Regions from separate parts of the Massilia suwonensis genome, predicted to be linked through region 4. Evidence: predicted binding sites of a transcription regulator. Region 4 holds the regulator's gene; each other region holds the start of a gene.
What was found. Region 4 encodes FNR, which switches genes on or off when oxygen is low (the NO sensors DNR and NnrR bind a similar motif). Its sites were predicted from a motif close to TTGATNNNNATCAA; they were not measured.

Region 1 (4,653 bases), on a different contig from region 4:
CGCCAGACGGCGCACCGTCGATGGCGCTTTCCGAGATCGTCGAGGGATTGAAAGCGGCGGTCGAAGTGGCCGTACGGGGTAGCAGCGCGCAAGTTGAGGTGGAAGGCGCAACCCATTAATTGTAGGGTGGACTCCGTCTACGCGGTATCACCGCCTGATCTGTGGCGACGGCTGACGAAAACGTAATCGCATATCGACCGCCGAACCGCGTGGGCAGAGCCCACCCTACGAATCGCGGCACGCCAGCATCGCCATGAAAAGCATGCCGCCAACCCAAATCAACCCCCGTCCGGATTCAGGATCTTCAGGAACGCCCGCACAACGGGCGCATCGTCCTGGCTCGGATACGTGATATACAAATTCGCCGACGGCGTATTCTTCACGATCGGCACAAACACCACACCCGGCCAGCCGATCCGGCTGGTCGTCTCCGGCATCAGCGCCACGCCCAGTCCCGCGCCCACCATGGCCAGCAGCGTCTGCGGCTCGGCCGCTTCCTGGAAAATCTGCGGCTGGAAGCCCGCATTCACGCAGCACTGGATCAGATAGCGCGGCTCGGCCGACTGGCTCAGGTGCAGGGTCAGCATCGGTTCGTTGGCGATGTCGAGCAGGTCGATCGCTTCGCGCGCAGCCAGCGGGTGCTGCTTGTGCACGGCCACGCAGACGTTCTCGCGGAAGCACAGTTCCTGGTGCAGGTGCGCCGCCTTTAACGCTTCCTCGTCCAGGCGCGGCTCGCGCCAGAAGCCGACGTCGATCTGCTTCGAACGCAGCGCCTCGAACTGTTCGTCCGGGCCGAGTTCGTGGATGGTCCAGGTCACCTTCGGGAACTCGCTCTGGAAGCGTTCCAGCAAACTGGGGATCGGCCCCCACATCGCCGAACCGACGATGCCCACGCGCAGGCGCCCGACTTCGCCGCGGTCGATCTGGCGGATGGTGTCGATCGTCATGCGCATGCGGCCCAGCAGGTCCGAGGCTTCCGCCATCAGCGCCTTGCCGGCCACGGTCAGCTCGAAGCTGCGCGTGGTGCGCGCGAACAGGCGCACGCCGAGTTCCGCTTCCAGCTTCATGATTTGCTGGGACAGCGGCGGCTGCGAGATGTGCAGGCGCTCGGCGGCGCGGCTGAAGCTTTTTTCCTCGGCCACGGCGAGGAAGTATTTCAGCTGTTTCAGGTCGATCGACATAAGTGCTTTATGCAGGCTGTGCGTTCAGTGCGACGGCCAGGCGCGCGCCGACCAGGGCGTTGTGTTCGACCAGCGCGATGTTGGTGGCCAGGCTGCGGCCTTCGGTCAGTTCCTTGATGCGCGCCAGCAGGAATGGAGTCACTTTTTTGCCGCTGACGCCTTGCTGATCGGCTTCCTGCAAGGCCTGTTCGGTGATGCGGTCGATCTCTTCCTTCGGCATCGCCGACTCCGCCGGCACCGGATTGCTGACCACGACGCCGCCCTGCAGGCCGAGCTGCCACTTGGTGCGGATGAAGCCGGCCTGGTCTTCCGCGCTGTCGATCTGGAAGTCGGCATTGAAGCCCGATTCGCGCGTGAAGAAGGCGGGGAAGCCGGGCTGGCCGACGCTCAGCACCGGCACGCCGTGGGTTTCCAGGTATTCGAGCGTGAGGCCGATGTCGAGAATGGACTTCACGCCGGCGCAGACCACGGCGACGCTGGTCTGCGCCAATTCCTGCAAATCGGCCGAGATGTCGAAGCTCGTTTCGGCGCCGCGGTGCACGCCGCCGATGCCGCCGGTGACGAAGACTTCGATGCCGGCCAGCTGCGCGCAGATCATGGTCGCGGCCACGGTGGTCGCGCCCAGCAGGCGCTGCGACAGCACGTAGGCCAGGTCGCGCCGGCTCACTTTAATGGCGTTCGATGCGGTGCCGAGGGTTTCGAGCTGCTCGTCGGAGAGGCCGATGCAGATCTTGCCGTCCATGATGGCGATTGTCGCGGGAACGGCGCCGGCGTCGCGGATGATCTGTTCGACCTTGCGCGCGGTCTGCACGTTTTGCGGGTAGGGCATGCCGTGCGAGATGATGGTCGACTCGAGCGCGACGATGGGACGGCCGGCGTTGCGCGCGGCGGCCACTTCAGGAGAAAACAGCAGGAAGGAGTGCATGATGGTTCCAGTACTTAGATAAGGGCGCCGAAGGTCTCGGGCGTCAGTTGCGGACAGACCGTCTCGCGGCAGGCGATGGTCATCGAAGCCAGTTCCAGGCCGCGGCGGCAGGCCAGCGCCAGGTCGGCGTCGCCGCCTTGCAGCGACAGGCACACGGCGGCGGAAAAGGCGTCGCCGGCGCCGGTGACGTCGACGACCTGCGCCGGCGGCGCGTCCAGCCGCTCGACGCCGCTCGGCGTCGTGAACAGCACGCCACGGGGGCCCAGGGTAACGACGACGTCCCGTGCGCCTTGCGCCTGCAGGTCGCGGCAGGCGGCGGCCAGTTCGTCGTCGCTGTCCAGCGTGCGTCCCAGCCGCGCGGCCAGTTCGCCGCGGTTGAGGATCAGCAGGCGCACGCCCTGCAGCGATTCCGGCAGGCGCTTCATCTTCGGTTCCGAGACGGCGACGATGACGAGATCGACGCCATCGCGCGCGGCGTCAATCTGCAGCGTTTCGATGGCCTCGCGGTTCAGGTTCAGGTCGGCCACGATCAGCGAAGCGCCGGCGCGCTGCTGGCGGCGCAGCTCGAGCAAGCTCGGCGTGATGCGGTCATAGAGGGCCATGTCGGCCAGCGCGACGACCATCTGGCCGTCGCTGTCGAGCACCGCGGTGTAGGTGCCGCTGGCGGCATCGTCCAGTTTCAAGGCGCCGTGGGTGTCGATGCCGGCGCCGTCGGCATGGGCGAGCAGGGCGCTGCCGGAGGAGTCGCTGCCGACCGCCGTGATCAGGCCGACCTTCGCGCCCATCCGCGCCAGGTTCTCGGCAATGTTGCGCGCCACGCCGCCGAAGGATTCGACCGCGCTGGCGGGATTGGAGCTGCCCATCGCCAGCGGACCGGCGGCGCGCAGCTTGCGGTCCAGGTTGGCCGCGCCGATGCACAGGATCGGGCGCGCGCTTGGCAGCACGTAGGCACGCCCGAGCAGGCGCCGCTCGCGCACCAGAGTGGCGATGTAGTTGGCCACGGCCGAACGCGACAAATTCAGTTCGCTGGCAAGCTCGTTCTGCGCGATGAAGGGATTGGCGCGGATCAGCTCGTATAACTGTTCTTTTTTCGACAAGTCGGTCACGGCGGCTCAAGATTAAACAAATGTTTGTCCATGCTAGACAAATGTTTGGTTCGAGTCAACCGGTATTGACGCCAGGGCAGCTGTCGGAGGATGCCAACGACCATCTCAGCCATTTAGTCGCCAGCGATATAAATGAGCAAGAGAAATGGTATTTGCCATACATATCCGCGATAATGCATAGTTATAATAATTTTTGGCTTATCTGCGTCCGTTCTGCGACGCCGGGCCGCTCCAACAGTACAGCCCGCACCAAGCTCCCACTCCAGATTCATAGAAGGAAACCTCATGTCCAGCAATACCCCATTCGAAGCCGCCGAGATCATTCGCGCCCGTAAGCCAGGGTTCGAGCCGCGTGTGGCGATGATCCTCGGTTCCGGCCTCGGCGTGCTCGCCGAGCAGATGGAGGATGCCGTGTCGATCAGCTACAGCGAACTGCCGGGCTTCCCGATCAGCACTGTGCACGGTCACGCGGGCGAACTGGTGCTGGGTACGCTGGCCGGCGTGCCGGTCGTGTGCATGAAGGGCCGCGGCCACTTCTACGAAGGCTATGGCGCCAATGTCATGACCTCGGCCGTGCGCACCTTCAAACTGCTGGGCTGCGAGATGCTGCTGGTGACGAATGCCGCAGGTTCCTTGCGCACCGAAGTCGACGCCGGCAGCGTGGTGGTCCTGTCGGATCACATCAACCTGCTGCCGGGCAGCCCGATGGCCGGCCCGAACGACGACCGCTTCGGCCCGCGCTTCTTCAGCATGGCCAACGCCTACGACGCCGACCTGCGCGCGCTGGTCAAGGAAACCGCAGCAGCGAAGGGCATCACCATCGCCGAAGGCGTGTACCTGGCCGCGCCGGGCCCGAACTTCGAGACCGCCGCCGAAATCCGCGCATTCAAGACGATGGGCGCGGATGTCGTCGGCATGTCGGTGGTGCCGGAAGTGATTTCGGCACGCCACTGCGGCCTGAAAGTGGTCGGCATCTCGGCCATTACGAACCTGGCCGAAGGCCTGTCGCCGTTCCCGCTGTCGCACGAGCAGACCCTGAAGTACGCGGCGATCGCGGCGAAAGACCTGGTCACCCTGATCCATTCGTTCACCGAGCGCCTGGCGTCGATTCCACGCGCGGCTGCTCAATAACCGAGGACTTCCATGTCACGCGCATTCATCCTCCTGCTGGACTCCTTCGGCCTGGGCGCGCTGCCCGACGCCGACAAATACGGCGACACGGGCGCCAACACCTTTGGCCACATCGCCGAGTGGGCTGCGAAAGAGGGCAAGCCGATGTCGCTGCCGAATCTGGAGCGCCTGGGCCTCGCGGCGGCCGCGCACAAGGCCAGCGGCGAGTGGGCCGCCGGCTTCAATCAGCGCGAAGGTTTTACCGGCGCCTGGGGCGTCGCGCGCGAACAGTCGACCGGCAAGGACACGCAGAGCGGCCACTGGGAAATCG
Region 2 (4,653 bases), 660 kb from region 4:
CTGATAAGCCGCTATCGAAATTTTGCATATCGGTATGCGAACAGCCGGGCTTCTCCAGATGACTGCCGCGGCATATCCTCTCCTGGCTTTTTAACGCAGAGGGGGAGCAGTCAATGGCACGCATATTCATTACTGGTTCGACCGAGGGTCTTGGCCGCGCAGCGGCCTTGGCCTTAATTGCCGAAGGACACGAGGTCGTGCTGCATGCACGGTCCCGCCAGCGGGCAGCCGCGGTGGCGGATATCGTCGGCCAATCCGGCGGCATTGTGACAGGCGACTTGGCGAGTGCGGTTGAAACCCGGGCGGTCGCCGACGGGGTCAACCGTATTGGCCCGATGGATGCGGTGATCCACAACGCCGGCATCTACTTGGAAGCGCACCGGGGCAATACGCCGGAGGGGCATGCGACGACGCTGGCGGTCACCGCATTGGCGCCGTACATGCTTACAGGGCTCATCGAGCGTCCCAAGCGAGTCATTTACCTCAGCGGCGGAATGCATCGAGGCGGTAGCGGTTCGCTGCGCGACATCGATTGGGTGACCCGCACATGGCAAGCCAGCCAGGCCTATTCAGAAAGCAAGTTGTATGTGGCAACCCTCGCGTGTGCCCTTGCACGCCACTGGCCCGATGTCCTGAGTCATAGCGTGGATCCGGGCTGGGTGCCCACCAGGATGGGCGGCCCCTCCGCACCGGACGATCTGGAAATGGGTCACCTCACGCAAACATGGCTCGCCACCAGCACCGATCCCGCAGCTATTAGCACGGGCCACTACTGGCATCACCGGCGCCGGCAGCAGCCGGCCGCCGAGGTCGTCGACCCTGGCTTCCAGGACCGGTTGATCGACAGGCTGGCCGAGCTTACTGGTGTCGCCCTCTTCTGATCCATACGTATCCGCAAACACAACAGGTGAACAAATGCTTGAAAAAATCCCATGATTACATTGAACAACGGCGTTCAGATGCCGGCCCTTGGCCTAGGCGTATTCCAGTCCAAGCCCGAGGAAACAACCGACGCGGTCGTCACTGCGCTCGAATGCGGTTATCGATTGATCGACACGGCGGCCGCCTATTTCAACGAGCACGAAGTCGGCGAAGGCATTCGCCGTGCCGAGGTGCCGCGCTCCGAAATTTTCGTCGAAACCAAGCTGTGGATCACGAATTACGGCTACGATTCCGCGCTGCGCGCGTTCGATGTCAGCCTCAGGAAACTCAGTATCGAGCAGCTCGACCTTTGGCTGCTGCACCAGCCTCTGGCCTCCGACTTCGAGAAAACGATTCAGGCATACAAAGCGGCCGAAAGGCTGCTGGCGGAAGGTCGCGTTCGCGCCATCGGCGTGTCGAATCTGACCCCGGCCCGACTGGACGAGTTGATCGCGCGTACCGGCGTTATCCCGGCCGTCAACCAGATTCAGGTTCATCCGTATTATTCCCAGCCTGCGCTTCGGGCGGCAAATACCAGTCACGGCATCGTTACGCAGAGCTGGTCGCCGATCGGTGGCGCCTACACATACGGCAACGCCGAGAAAAACCCGCTCCAGGATCCCGTGATCACGGCGGTTGCGGCCAAATACGGCAAGACGGCGGCGCAGGTCATCTTGCGGTGGCACCTGGACCACGGCTTTGCGCCGATCCCGAAGTCGATCAAGCCGCATCGGATTGCAGAGAACTTTGACGTGTTCGACTTTGTGCTGACGCCAACCGAGATCGCAGCCATCGACGCGCTCGATACGGGTGTGCGGGGTGGGCCAGATCCCGAGTCGCTGACTTTGGAGAACTATGGCTTTGCAATCCCGGACTGAGAACGGGGCCATGCAGTCATTGTCGGCGCATCGCTCGCCGGACTGATGACAGCACTGGCGCTTTCCCGCGTAGGGATACGAGTGACCCTGTTAGAGCGATCCGACGATAGTGGGCGAACTGGTCGACCTGAATACCCTGCTGGTCGCACCCAATGGCTGGGAAATCACGCGCACCAGTGCGATCAATGAAGGGCGTCAGATTGCATCCCTGGCCTGCCGCGCCGACAACGCGTTCGAGTGCATGCCCGCGCTGCTCAGCCCGGTGCCGGAACCGGCCGCGTCTGTACTCTGGAGCGGGGGGCTGCTGCTGCTCGCGTCGCGGTGGGTCCTGCGCCGGCCCAGCCGTCGTCATGACATGGACAGGCAAGCCGCTCAGGCGGTTCAGCGGTACACCAGCACCGGTATCGCACTGTGCACCAGTACCTTCTGCGTCTCGCTTCCCAGGAGAAGTCCTTTGATCCCCTTGCGCCCGTGCGAGGCCATCAGGATCAGGTCGCAGCCGGCGTCGCGCGCGGTCGAGATGATCATCTCGTAGGGGCTGTCCCCGCTCGCGTGCTCGATCCGGTACGGCACCTGCGCCTCGCGCGCAGCGCTTTCGACGTCGGCCAGGATCCGCTCGGCCTGCTGGCGTGCCTGCTGTTCGTATTGTGCGGGCGTCGATTCGAGCACTTCGGGGTCGGCGCTGAGGGTGTGAAACGGTGGGGTGACGGTCAGCCCGATGATCTCGGCGCCGGTCTCCCTGGCCAGCGATGCGCCGGCCAGGATGGCCCGCTGCGAGGCGGACGAACCGTCGGTAGGAATCAGGATGCGTTTGAACATGGCAGCTCCTTGAAAGATGAGGACGTTATCCGGTCACAGCCCGTTCTCCGGGCGGGCGGCGTCGCGCAACATCAGGACCGGGACCGGCGCATAGGCGAGTACTTGCTGGGCGACGCCACCGGCAAGGACAGGCGGGACGGTACGCCCGCCGTACGCACCGAGGACGATCAGGTCACAGCCATTCTGCTCTGCGGCGTGGATGATTTCGTCGCCCGGGAAAGCCGAGATGGCGGTGACCGCCTGGCAAGGCACGCCGGCTTCATGTGCGAATCCCGCCACCCGGGCTGCGCGATCGATGGCATCCTGGTGCGCGCACGCAAACACCGCATCGAGATCGGCTTGCGTCTCCATGCCGCCCGGCTTTGCAACGGCAGGATGCGCGACCGAGAGCGCCACGAGCCGGCCGCCGTTACTCTGGGCCAGCCCAACGGCGACGCGCGCTGCACATTCGGCCATCCAGGATCCGTCGCTTGCGACAAGTATCGTGCGAAACATCTTCCCCCCTGCAGCAATTGCGAGACCAGGCTCTGTTCCACATCAGGATGGGAGCTTCTACCTTAAAAAGCCTTGATATGGATCAAATCTAGTCGGGCACCGGCAACGAATTTGGTGCGTCTGACGCCAGCTTTCCGGGGCGCGGGCGTATTTGATTTGCATCAAAGACCTAATCCGTCTGGCCGCCCATTCTGGTAGAGCGGCCATGCGGCGCATAAGACTCTCTGCGGGAGACGGCCATGTATCAACGCATTCTGGTTCCAACCGACGGTTCCGAGCTGGCAGCGGTCGCGGCCAACGCAGCGATCTCCTTCGCACAGGCCTGTGGCGGCAACATCGTCGCGCTCTCCGTCGCCTACCCCGAACCCGTGCTGCTGTCGGCCGAAGGAGCCGTCGCGGCAGGCGCCGAGCTCGGCGTCGACGTGCTGCTCGAACAGGCGCAGCACTACGTCGGACAAGTGTCGGACGCCGCACGCCGCGCCGGTGTTGCCTGCACCGCGCTCACCGCGTACGGTTACTCGCCGGCCGACGAGATCATCGAAGTGGCCAAGCGCCACCATTGCGACCTGATCTTCATTGCCTCCCATGGGCGCCGGGGTCTGAGCCGGTTGATCGCCGGCAGTGTGACGCAGCGTGTCCTGGCTTACTCTCCGGTTCCCGTCATGGTCTACCGGCCGCACATCGCCCATGCGCGGGGGCGCCTCACCGAGGCGTCGCCGTCCGCCATGCGGGCACCCGGCTGATGGGATACCGGGAGCCAACCGGCACCGGTCCGGGTCTGCCCACAGCCGACGCACTGACCGGTCTCGGCAGCGACGAGGCGGCACGCCGCCTCGCACGCGACGGGCCGAATGTGCTTCCCTCCGGAGGACGCCGTGGCTGGCGCGCCATTCTCTGGCAGGCAGCGCGCGAACCCATGTTCGTGCTGCTGTTCGCGGCCGGCCTGCTCTATCTGCTGCTGGGCGAGCCGCGCGAAGGCATCCTGATGTTCGCGCTGGTCGTTGCCACCCTCGGGATGACGCTCTACGAGGAAGGCAAGGCCGAGCGGGCACTCGACGCCCTGCGCGACCTGAGCACGCCGCACGCGCTGGTAATCCGCGACGGCCGCCGGCTGCAAGTGGACAGCCGCGAGGTGGTGGTTGGGGACTTGTGCGCGATCGGCGAGGGCGACCGCGTTCCCGCCGATGGTGTGCTGGTGGACGGCCAGGACGTCCAGGCCGACGAGTCGCTGCTGACGGGCGAATCGGTGCCGGTACCGAAAAACCCGGCCCAGGTAGTCTCCGGTCATGCCGTCCGCGCTGGTGCGGACGACCCTGCCGCCCTCTTCTCCGGAACGCTGGTGGTGCGCGGCCACGGCATCGTGCAGGTGACCGCCACCGGCGCCGCGAGCGCCATCGGCGGCATCGGCCAGTCGCTCGCGGCCCTGGCTCCGGAACGCTCGCCGCTGCAGCGGCAGATGGCGTCCGTCATTGCCCGTTTTGGTGTGGCTGGTGGCGCCGTGAGCCTGCTGCTGGTCGCATACTACCTGGCCCAGGGCGGC
Region 3 (4,653 bases), 670 kb from region 4:
GTGATCATCGGCGTGCTCGCCGTCCTGCCCTTCGACCTGATCAAGCTGGCCCAGCGGCATGGCCGGGGCACGGCACGGGCAAAAACGTCATCCACACGGAGAAAAACATGAACTGCAAGACCATCCTCGTTCACGTCGACGAGTCCGCCCACGCGGCCACGCGCATCGCGCTGGCGGCGCAATTGGCGCTGCAACATGACGCCCACCTGGTCGGGGTCGCCCTGACCGGGGTGTCGCGCTACTATTACCGCGAAGGCGCCGCCGACCTTGCGCGCACCGTGCTTGCGCCTCACATGGAAATGCTGTTCGCCCGGGCCGACGCAGCGCTCGATGCATTCGAGCGGCAGGCCGCCGGTGCCGGGGTGCGTTCGTACGAACGGCGGCTTGTTGACGACGAGACCGGCGCCGGTCTTGCATTGTGCGGTCTCTACGCCGACCTGCTCGTGCTCGGACAGCAGGAGCCCGGCAAGCCGTCGCCGCCGCCGGGAGGCGACTTGGCGGCGCACGTCCTGCTCGCTTGTCCCCGCCCCGTGCTCGTCGTCCCCTACATTCAGCGGCAGACCGTGATCGGCAAGCGCATCCTGGTCGCCTGGAACGGCAGCGTTCAGGCAGCCCGCGCCCTGAGTGCGGCGCTGCCCTTCCTGCGCCGGGCCGAACGGGTCACGGTCGCCGCCTTCCGTCCCGCGGACGAGCCGGCGGCGGATCCGGACCTGCTTCCCTACCTGAAACGGCATGGAATCGAGGCGGCCCTGCTGGGCGAGTCCCCGGGCCTTTCAGGGGGCGAACCTCTGCTGTCTCTGCTAGCCGACCAGGCCGCGGACATGCTGGTGATGGGCGCCTACGGCAGGGCCCACTTGAGCGAACTGCTGCTCGGCGGCGTCACGCGCACGGTCCTGGAATCCATGACCGTCCCCGTGCTTATGGCGCACTGAGCGGTAATCACGAACTGGGGTCCTTGTCCAGTGCTTTGGGCAAAGTGCTTGCAATCAACCCGAAAAATTTGATCCAGATCATTGGAGTCGGCTACCAGGGAGCGCAGAGTGGGCCAGCCAGACACACGGCTGCCGCACTGGCCCGCAACCTGGTGCCGGTGCTTCCATTCCGCCACCTGAAGGTGAAGACTGCCATGCGATTTAAGACCGTCCTCGTCCATGCAGACCTGTCGCGCCATGCTCCGGCACGCATCGAACTGGCCGCCGCCATCTGCGCCGAGCACGGCGCCCACCTCGTCGGCGCCGCCATGACGGGCATCCCGCGCGCCGTCTTTCCCAACGGCTGCGACCCCATCCCGGGTACGCTGCTCGCCAGCTACGTCGACCCGCTTGTGCAGACGGCGCGGCGCGCGCTCGACGTCTTCGAGGACATCGCCCGGCGCCGCGGCGTATCGCACGAGCCGCGCCTGATCAGCGACCAGGCGCCCGAGGCCCTGGCACTGCTGGCGCGCTTCGCCGACCTGGTGGTCCTCAGCCAGGACGATCCCGACGAGAGCCTGGGCTACCTGCCGAGCGCATCGCGCATGCCCGATTACGTCGTGATCAATGCGGGGCGTCCCGTGCTGGTGGTGCCGCGCGCGGGCGCTGTGCCGGAGTGTCCGCGCCGGGTGCTGCTGTGCTGGAACGGCAGCCGCGAGGAATCAGTAACGATGGCCGCCGCCGTACCCCTGCTCCAGCGCGCAACCCATGTCAGCGTAGCCTTGTTCACCCGCGCCTTTCCAAACGAATCGGTCAACGCGGCGGACCTGGACGACGCGCTCGCTTTCCTCGGCCGCCATGCGGTTCGCGCCGGGCGCGCCATGCGCGATCCAGGCCACGACACCGGGAGGGCGATCCTCGACCTTGCCACCGAACAGGGATGCGATTTGGTCGTGATGGGCTGCTTCGGCCATTCACGCTTCCAGGAACTCGTGCTCGGGGGCGCCAGCAGGACCGTGTTACAGGAAGCGGCGCTGCCCGTGCTGATGGCGCGCTGAGAACGAACCAGGAGAACGCCATGACGAACATGAATGCAGCCGTTTTCACCGGTCCCGGCCGGATTGTGCTGGGACGCAAGCCGATTCCGCGCGCCGGCCCCGGCGAGGCGATCGTCAAGATCACGATGACGACCATCTGCGGTACCGACGTCCACATACTGAAGGGAGAATATCCGGTGGCCGACGGCCTGACCATCGGTCACGAGCCGGTCGGCACGATCGCTGAACTGGGCGCGGGCGTGACCGGCTACACGATCGGCCAGCGTGTCGTCGCCGGGGCCATCTGCCCATGCGGCCAGTGCTTTTCCTGCCTTGACGGCCACCAGGCCCAATGCGGCGGGCATCCCATCGGCGGCTGGCGCTTCGGCAATACCATCGACGGCTGCCAGGCCGAGTATGTACGGGTTCCGTTCGCGATGGCCAACCTGGCGCCGATTCCCGACGGCCTGAGCGACGAACAGGTCCTGATGTGCCCCGACATCATGAGCACCGGTTTCGGCGGCGCGGAAAACGGCGGTATCCGCATCGGCGACACCGTGGCGGTGTTCGCCCAGGGTCCGATCGGCCTGTGCGCGACCGCCGGCGCACGCCTGCGCGGAGCGTCCCGCATCATCGCGGTCGACAAGCTGCCCGAACGCCTGGCGATGGCCCGGCGCCTGGGCGCCGACCACGTCATCGACTACAGTGCGCGCGACCCGGTCGAGGAGATCCTGCGGCTGACCGACGGCCAGGGCGCCGACGTGGCGATCGAGGCGCTGGGCACCCAGCAGACCTTCGAGAGCTGCCTGCGCTGTTTGCGTCCTGGCGGCACGCTGTCGAGCCTGGGTGTGTACTCGGGCAAGCTGACGCTGCCGATCGATGCCTTCGCGGCCGGGCTCGGCGACCACCGCATCGTCACGACGCTTTGCCCCGGCGGGAAAGAGCGCATGCGGCGCCTGATGAACATCGTGGCTTCCGGCAGGCTCGACCTAAAGCCCCTGGTCACCCACCGTTTCCGTCTCGAGCAGATCGAGGAAGCTTACGAACTCTTCGCGAACCAGCGCGACGGCGTGCTGAAGGTGGCAGTCGTTCCCTGAACGCCGCCTCCGGCCCTGACAACAAGCGAAAGGATTCTCATGTACAAGACGATCGTCGTTCACGTGGACGACAGCCCTGGTTTCGACGCGCGGATGCGTGCCGCGGCACAACTTGCCGCTAGCGACGGCGCGCACCTGATCGGCACTGCCGCGACCGGAATGTCTTTCGCCGCGTTCGCCATGCTGACCGGCTCCATGCCAGTCATGCCGGGCGACGAATTCGACGAACTGCGTGCGACTGCCAACGCGAGCCTGGAGCGCTTCGCCGAACGTGCGCGCCAGCTCGGCGTGGCGTCAATGGAGGGGCGCATGGTCGAAGACGAAGGCCGCACCGCCCTGCTGCTCCAGTCGCGCTATGCCGACCTGGTCGTGGTCAGCCAGGATGGACCCGACGCGTCTGGCATGCGCGGGTTGCCGCAATACCTCGCGCTCCATGGTCCACGGCCTGTGCTGTCCGTGCCGGCCATCTATCTTGGGGAGCCGATCGCCGACAGCATCGTCGTCGGCTGGGATGGCAGCGTGCCCGCACTGCGCGCAATCGACGGCGCGCTGCCGCTGCTGGCGAGCGCCCGGACTGTGCGCCTGGCGCTCATCAACCCCGAGCGCGAGACCGGCCTGCACGGCGACGATCCAGGGGCCGACATGGGCTTGTACCTGGCGCGCCACGGCGTGCCGGTCGACGTGCTTGTGGAGCGGACGGAGTCCCCCGCCGGCGAAGCCCTGCTGCGCATCGCGCACGACAACCAGGCCGGCCTCCTGGTGACCGGCGCGTTCGGCCACAGCCGCTACCGCGAACTCGTGCTCGGCGGAGTTACCCGGATTCTGCTCGAGCGAGCCCGGCTGCCGGTCCTGTTTGCGCACTGAGGGGGACACATGAGCCCCTCGGACACCGTCCCGGCCGGCGTGCGCGAACGCGACGCCAGTGCCTGGCAGGGCACCCGGCACCATTACCCCGAAGAGAACGTCGCCCACGCGGCGCTCGACCTTCCCTTGCACGCCTGGCTCGGGCGCTTCACCGGCAATGTCTCGCCCGCGGCCCTGGCCCTGGCCTGGTTCGACTGGAGCCTGCACCTGATGCTCTCGCCCGACAAGCAGGCCGAGCTGGCGACGCATGCGGCATCGGCAAGCTTGCGCTGGTGGCAGTACTGCGCCGGCACAGCGTTCGCGAGCCAGGCCGCCCCGGTCGAGCCGCTGGCGCAGGACAAGCGCTTCGTCGATCCGGCATGGCAAACCTGGCCGTACAACGTGCTGAGCCAGGGCTTCCTGCTACAGCAGCAATGGTGGCACCGCGCCACCCGGAGCGTGCGCGGCGTGTCGCCGCACCACGCCGACGTGGCGACCTTCGTCGCGCGCCAGCTGCTCGACGCGGTATCGCCGTCGAACTTCGTGGCGACCAACCCGGTCGTGCTGGAGAAGACCTGCGCGCGCGGCGGAATGAACCTGCTCTCCGGGGCAGCGCGCGCCGCCGGCGACGCCTGGCGCGCGGCCAGCGGATCGGCGGCGCCGCCCGGCCTGCGTCCTGGCCACGAGGTGGCGCTCACGCCCGGGCGCGTGGTATTGCGCAACCGCCTGGCCGAACTGCTGCGCTACGATCCAGTGACGCCGCGG
Region 4 (4,653 bases):
TACGTCGTCTGGCCGGGCCAGGCCACGGCCTACATGATCGGCATGCTGCGCATCGTCGAACTGCGCGAGAAGGCGAAGGCGGAACTGGGACCGAAGTTCTCGCTGCCGGCATTCCATGACATGGTGCTGGGCGCCGGCTCGGTGCCGCTGGACGTGCTGGGGCAGTTGGTGGATGGCTGGATCGCCAAGGAAAAGGCGAAGGCCTAATTGTTCGCACCGCCGCCGACAGTCGTTGGCTGCGGTGTAACGTAGGGTGGGCATGCCCACGCGTTCGTGCTGTGGTGCTGCCCCAAGGTCTTGCTGGCCTCGCGCCGTATCGGATTCGATTGTTTTTCGGGTGAGGTAAAGTACGAAAACGCGTGGGCATGCCCACCCTACGGTGCGCGGCTGTCACGAATAATGGCGAAGCTGCGCGGTCATCCAGTGTGTTTTCACCAGGAGCACAACAATGGAAACCCAGCAACTCCACCGCGGCCGCCTGATCGACCACATCCAGCTGGTGGTCAAGGACCTGCCAGCCTCCCGCAGCTTCTACACCGCGATCTTCGAGACACTTCGCATCCCCTTGGGCGGCGAGGGCGACGATTATTTCTGGTACGACGAACTGTTCGTCTCCACCGCCGACAGCCAGGCCGCCCAGGGCAAGCTGACCGGCCGCCTCCACCTGGCCTTCCAGGCCGCCGGCCGCGCCATGGTCGATGCCTTCTACCAGGCAGCATTAAACGCCGGCGGCAAGGACAACGGCGCGCCCGGCGAGCGTCCCTATCATCCGGGCTACTACGCCGCCTTCGTGCTCGATCCGGACGGTAACAACATCGAAGCCGTGTTCCACGGCGCGGCTACACGCAGCGCGTCCTCGGTGCAGATTACCTTCTGAAAAAACGCTTCAGGACATCGGAGCGCACTGGTCGGTTCCGGCGGCGATCGCCTTCAGCTTGGCCGGGTCGAGCAGCTTGACTTCGCGCTTGTCCACTTCGATCCAGCCCTGCTTCTTGAAGCGCGAGAGCAGGCGGCTGACGCTTTCGATGGTCAGACCGAGGTAATTGCCGATGTCTTCGCGCGACATGCGCAGGCCGAATTCCGTACTCGAGTAGCCGCGCGCGGCATAGCGGGCCGACAGATTGACCAGGAAGACGGCAAAGCGCTGCTCGGCGCGCATATTGCCGAGTAGCAGCATGACGTTTTGCTCGCGCGTGATTTCCTGGCTCATGATCCTGTGGAAGTGACGCAACAGGGTCGGCACGTGGCCGAACAGTTCTTCCAGGCGCGCGAACGGAATTTCGCAGACTTCGCTGTCTTCCAGCGCGACGGCGTCGCAGTGGTAGCGGTCGCCGCTGATCGCATCCATGCCCAGCAGTTCGCCGGCCATCTGGAAACCCGTGATCTGCTGCTCGCCGGCCGCGTTGATCTGGTAGGTCTTGAAATGGCCGTAGCGCACCGCGTACAGGCTGCGGAAAGGCTCGCCCATGGCGTACAGGCGCTCGTCGCGTACAAGACGGCGCCGGCTGCCGATGATCTGGTCGAGGCGGTTGATGTCGGCATCGTCCAGGCCCATCGGCAGGCACAGCTGATGCATGCTGCAGGCGGCGCAGCTGGCCTTGATGGCGCCCAGGCTGACCGGTGCGCTGTTGGGGAAGTGGATGGCCTGGCTCATCGGTTCGAAGACATTGAATGGTTAAGCGGATTATAGACCGGTCAGCGGCGCGCTCCCAGCGTTCCGGACATTGTTATCCGCTTGGAATAGGTTGATACAACGGTGCAAGAGCGCGCACGCATCCGGCTAGACGAAGCTCTGCTCTGGTCAATCGGGCAATCGTGCGCCCCCACTGTCGTGCTAGATTCCGGACACCGCATCCAGAGGAGAACACATGTTCGGCCTGTCGGCATTGGACCTGGCACGCATCCAGTTCGCGTTTACGATGTCCTTCCACATCCTGTTCCCGGCGGTGACCATCGGCCTTGCCAGCTACCTGGCCGTGCTCGAACTGTCCTGGCTGCGCACCAGGCGCCAGGTCTACGTCGACCTCTACCACTTCTGGCTGAAGATCTTCGCCGTCATGTTCGGCATGGGCGTGGTCTCGGGCATCGTGATGGCCTACCAGATCGGCACCAACTGGAGCTACATGTCCGAATTCGCCGGCTCCATCATGGGGCCGGTGCTGGCCTACGAGGTGCTGACCGCCTTCTTCCTGGAAGCGGGCTTTCTTGGCGTGATGCTGTTCGGCTGGACCCGGGTCGGCCCCGGCCTGCATTTCCTTGCCACTTGCATGGTCGCCGTCGGCACGCTGATTTCCGCGACCTGGATCCTGGCCGCCAACAGCTGGATGCAGACGCCGCAAGGCTATGCCATCGAGGGCAACCGCATGGTGCCCGCCGACTGGCTGGCGATCGTGTTCAATCCCTCCTTTCCGTATCGCCTGATGCACATGGTGGTGGCGGCCTACCTGACCACCGCCCTGATCGTCGGTGCCACCGGTGCGTGGCAATTACTGCGTAAAAGGGACAACCCGGCGGTGCGTAAGATGCTGTCGATGGCGATGTGGATGATCCTGCTGGTCGCGCCGATCCAGGCCGTGATCGGCGACTTCCATGGCCTCAACACGCTCGAGCACCAGCCGGCCAAGCTGGCCGCGATGGAAGGGCACTGGCAGAACGAGCCCGGCGAGGCGGTGCCCTTGCTGCTGTTCGGGATTCCCGACATGGAGGCCGAGAAAACGCGCTATGCGGTCGGCGTCCCGCACCTGGGCAGCCTGATTCTCACGCACTCGTGGAACGGGCAGTTCCGCGGCCTGAAGGAGTTCCCGCGCGAGGAAAGGCCGAATTCCCTGATCGTGTTCTGGAGCTTCCGGCTGATGGTGGGCCTGGGCCTCCTGATGATCGCCCTCGGCGCCTGGAGCCTGCTGCTGCGGCGGCGTGGGCGGATCTTCACCACGCGGCCTTTCTTGCGCGCCGCGCTGTGGATGGGTCCGGCAGGCCTGGTCGCCATCCTGGCCGGCTGGGTCACCACCGAGGTCGGGCGCCAGCCCTGGGTGGTATACGGCGTGCTGCGCACGGCGGACGCGGTTTCGCCGCACGGCGCCGGCGCGCTGGCGCTCACGCTCGGGCTGTTCGTGATCGCCTATTTCTTCGTGTTCGGCGCCGGCACGGTCTACGTGCTGCGCATGATGAAGAAGGGGCCGCAGGCCTTCGAGCTGCACCGGGCTACCGCCGGCGGACCGGGAGAAGGGCGCACGCCGATGCGGCCCTTGTCGGCGGCCGACGTCGGCAATGACGACGATAGCGACGGCGATGGCGACGACAATCCGGACGGCATCGGCCGCGGCGCCGCGCTGGACCGCGACGGCAAGGGAGGGTGAGATGGGCATCGACACCTCGGTCATCTGGGCCGTCATCATTTATTTTGCCGTCTTCATGTACGTGGTGCTGGACGGCTTCGATCTCGGCATCGGCATGCTGTTTCCATTCGTCAAGGAAAAGCGCGACCGCGACACCATGATGAACACGGTCGCGCCGGTCTGGGACGGCAACGAGACCTGGCTGGTGCTGGGCGGAGAAGGGCTGCTGGCGGCTTTTCCCGTGGCTTACTCGATCATCCTGTCCGGGCTCTACCTGCCGCTGATCTTCATGCTGATCGGCCTGGTCTTCCGCGGCGTGGCCTTCGAGTTCCGCTTCAAGGCCAAGGACCACCGGCGCCACCTGTGGGACAAGGCCTTCATCGGCGGCTCGGTGGTCGCTTCCTTCTTCCAGGGCGTGTCGCTCGGCGCCTTCCTCGACGGTATCACCGTCTCGGGACGCAGCTATGCCGGCGGCCCGCTCGACTGGATCGCCCCGTTCCCGCTGCTGGCCGGTTTCGGCGTGATGATCGCCTACACCCTGCTGGGCAGCACCTGGCTGGTGATGAAGACCGAAGGCGAGCTGCACGAGCGCATGATCGAGGTGGCCAAGCCCTTCGCCCTGATGCTGCTGGGCGCCATCGTCGTGGTCAGCATCTGGACCCCGCTGCGCGACGCCGCCGTGGCCGCGCGCTGGTTCAGCTTCCCGAACATCGCCTTCCTGATGCCGGTGCCGGTGCTGGTCTTGCTTTCGATTATCGTCCTGCTCGGCTCGCTCAAGGGCAGGCCGCACCGCCTGCCTTTCGTCTCCGCGCTGGCCCTGGTCTTCCTCGGCTATACGGGCATGGCGATCAGCATCTGGCCGCACATCGTGCCGCCCTTCATCACCATCTGGGAGGCTGCATCGCCTCCGAGCAGCCAGGGCTTCGCGCTGGTCGGCACGCTCTTCATCCTGCCCGTGATCCTGATGTACACGGTCTGGTCGTACTGGGTGTTTCGCGGCAAGGTCAAGGCCGACGCGGGGTACCACTGATGCGTCGCGAGCGCACCTGGCTGCGCAGGCTCGGCTGGCTGCTCGTGCTGTGGGCGGGCGGGGTGGCAACGCTCTGGCTGGTGGCCACGCTCATCCGCGGCCTCATGCATGCGGCCGGGATGCGCTGAGCCGACTGTGCCGCTTATGCACGAGTGTTCCAAACGTGCGCGCCTTCGACGGACGAGAGACTACACTTTCGATGAAGATTTATTAACGGAGCGCCAGTGTCTATGCAGTCAGCATCACCAAGTACTTCTCCCATGACGGCGCACGAAGTCGTCCGGCCCG

Region 1: the regulator FNR is predicted to act here: its motif matches at 3,258-3,271, upstream of ACFPQ5_RS01610 (carbohydrate kinase).
Region 2: the regulator FNR is predicted to act here: its motif matches at 3,265-3,278, upstream of ACFPQ5_RS09550 (universal stress protein).
Region 3: the regulator FNR is predicted to act here: its motif matches at 1,001-1,014, upstream of ACFPQ5_RS09535 (universal stress protein).

Annotation. Positions count from the first base shown of each region.
Region 1 covers NZ_JBHSMR010000001.1:371,520-376,172, reverse strand. Annotated here, with positions in the region: gene pcp (pyroglutamyl-peptidase I) at 1-119, shown strand, start outside; gene ACFPQ5_RS01620 (LysR family transcriptional regulator) at 279-1,181, opposite strand; gene ACFPQ5_RS01615 (pseudouridine-5'-phosphate glycosidase) at 1,189-2,106, opposite strand; gene ACFPQ5_RS01610 (carbohydrate kinase) at 2,121-3,212, opposite strand; gene xapA (xanthosine phosphorylase) at 3,498-4,343, shown strand; gene ACFPQ5_RS01600 (phosphopentomutase) at 4,356-4,653, shown strand, end outside.
Region 2 covers NZ_JBHSMR010000013.1:365,848-370,500, reverse strand. Annotated here, with positions in the region: gene ACFPQ5_RS09580 (LysR family transcriptional regulator) at 1-4, shown strand, start outside; gene ACFPQ5_RS09575 (SDR family NAD(P)-dependent oxidoreductase) at 114-881, shown strand; gene ACFPQ5_RS09570 (aldo/keto reductase) at 933-1,799, shown strand; gene ACFPQ5_RS09565 (FAD-dependent monooxygenase) at 1,818-1,988, shown strand; gene ACFPQ5_RS09560 (universal stress protein) at 2,181-2,618, opposite strand; gene ACFPQ5_RS09555 (universal stress protein) at 2,652-3,113, opposite strand; gene ACFPQ5_RS09550 (universal stress protein) at 3,353-3,856, shown strand; gene ACFPQ5_RS09545 (cation-translocating P-type ATPase) at 3,856-4,653, shown strand, end outside.
Region 3 covers NZ_JBHSMR010000013.1:359,491-364,143, reverse strand. Annotated here, with positions in the region: gene ACFPQ5_RS09545 (cation-translocating P-type ATPase) at 1-111, shown strand, start outside; gene ACFPQ5_RS09540 (universal stress protein) at 108-932, shown strand; gene ACFPQ5_RS09535 (universal stress protein) at 1,127-1,969, shown strand; gene ACFPQ5_RS09530 (NAD(P)-dependent alcohol dehydrogenase) at 1,990-3,045, shown strand; gene ACFPQ5_RS09525 (universal stress protein) at 3,085-3,909, shown strand; gene ACFPQ5_RS09520 (PHA/PHB synthase family protein) at 3,919-4,653, shown strand, end outside.
Region 4 covers NZ_JBHSMR010000013.1:1,030,745-1,035,397, reverse strand. Annotated here, with positions in the region: gene ACFPQ5_RS12595 (DUF885 domain-containing protein) at 1-207, shown strand, start outside; gene ACFPQ5_RS12590 (VOC family protein) at 449-877, shown strand; gene fnr (fumarate/nitrate reduction transcriptional regulator Fnr) at 887-1,654, opposite strand; gene ACFPQ5_RS12580 (cytochrome ubiquinol oxidase subunit I) at 1,869-3,356, shown strand; gene cydB (cytochrome d ubiquinol oxidase subunit II) at 3,358-4,365, shown strand; gene ACFPQ5_RS12570 (DUF2474 domain-containing protein) at 4,365-4,493, shown strand; gene ACFPQ5_RS12565 (TorD/DmsD family molecular chaperone) at 4,626-4,653, shown strand, end outside.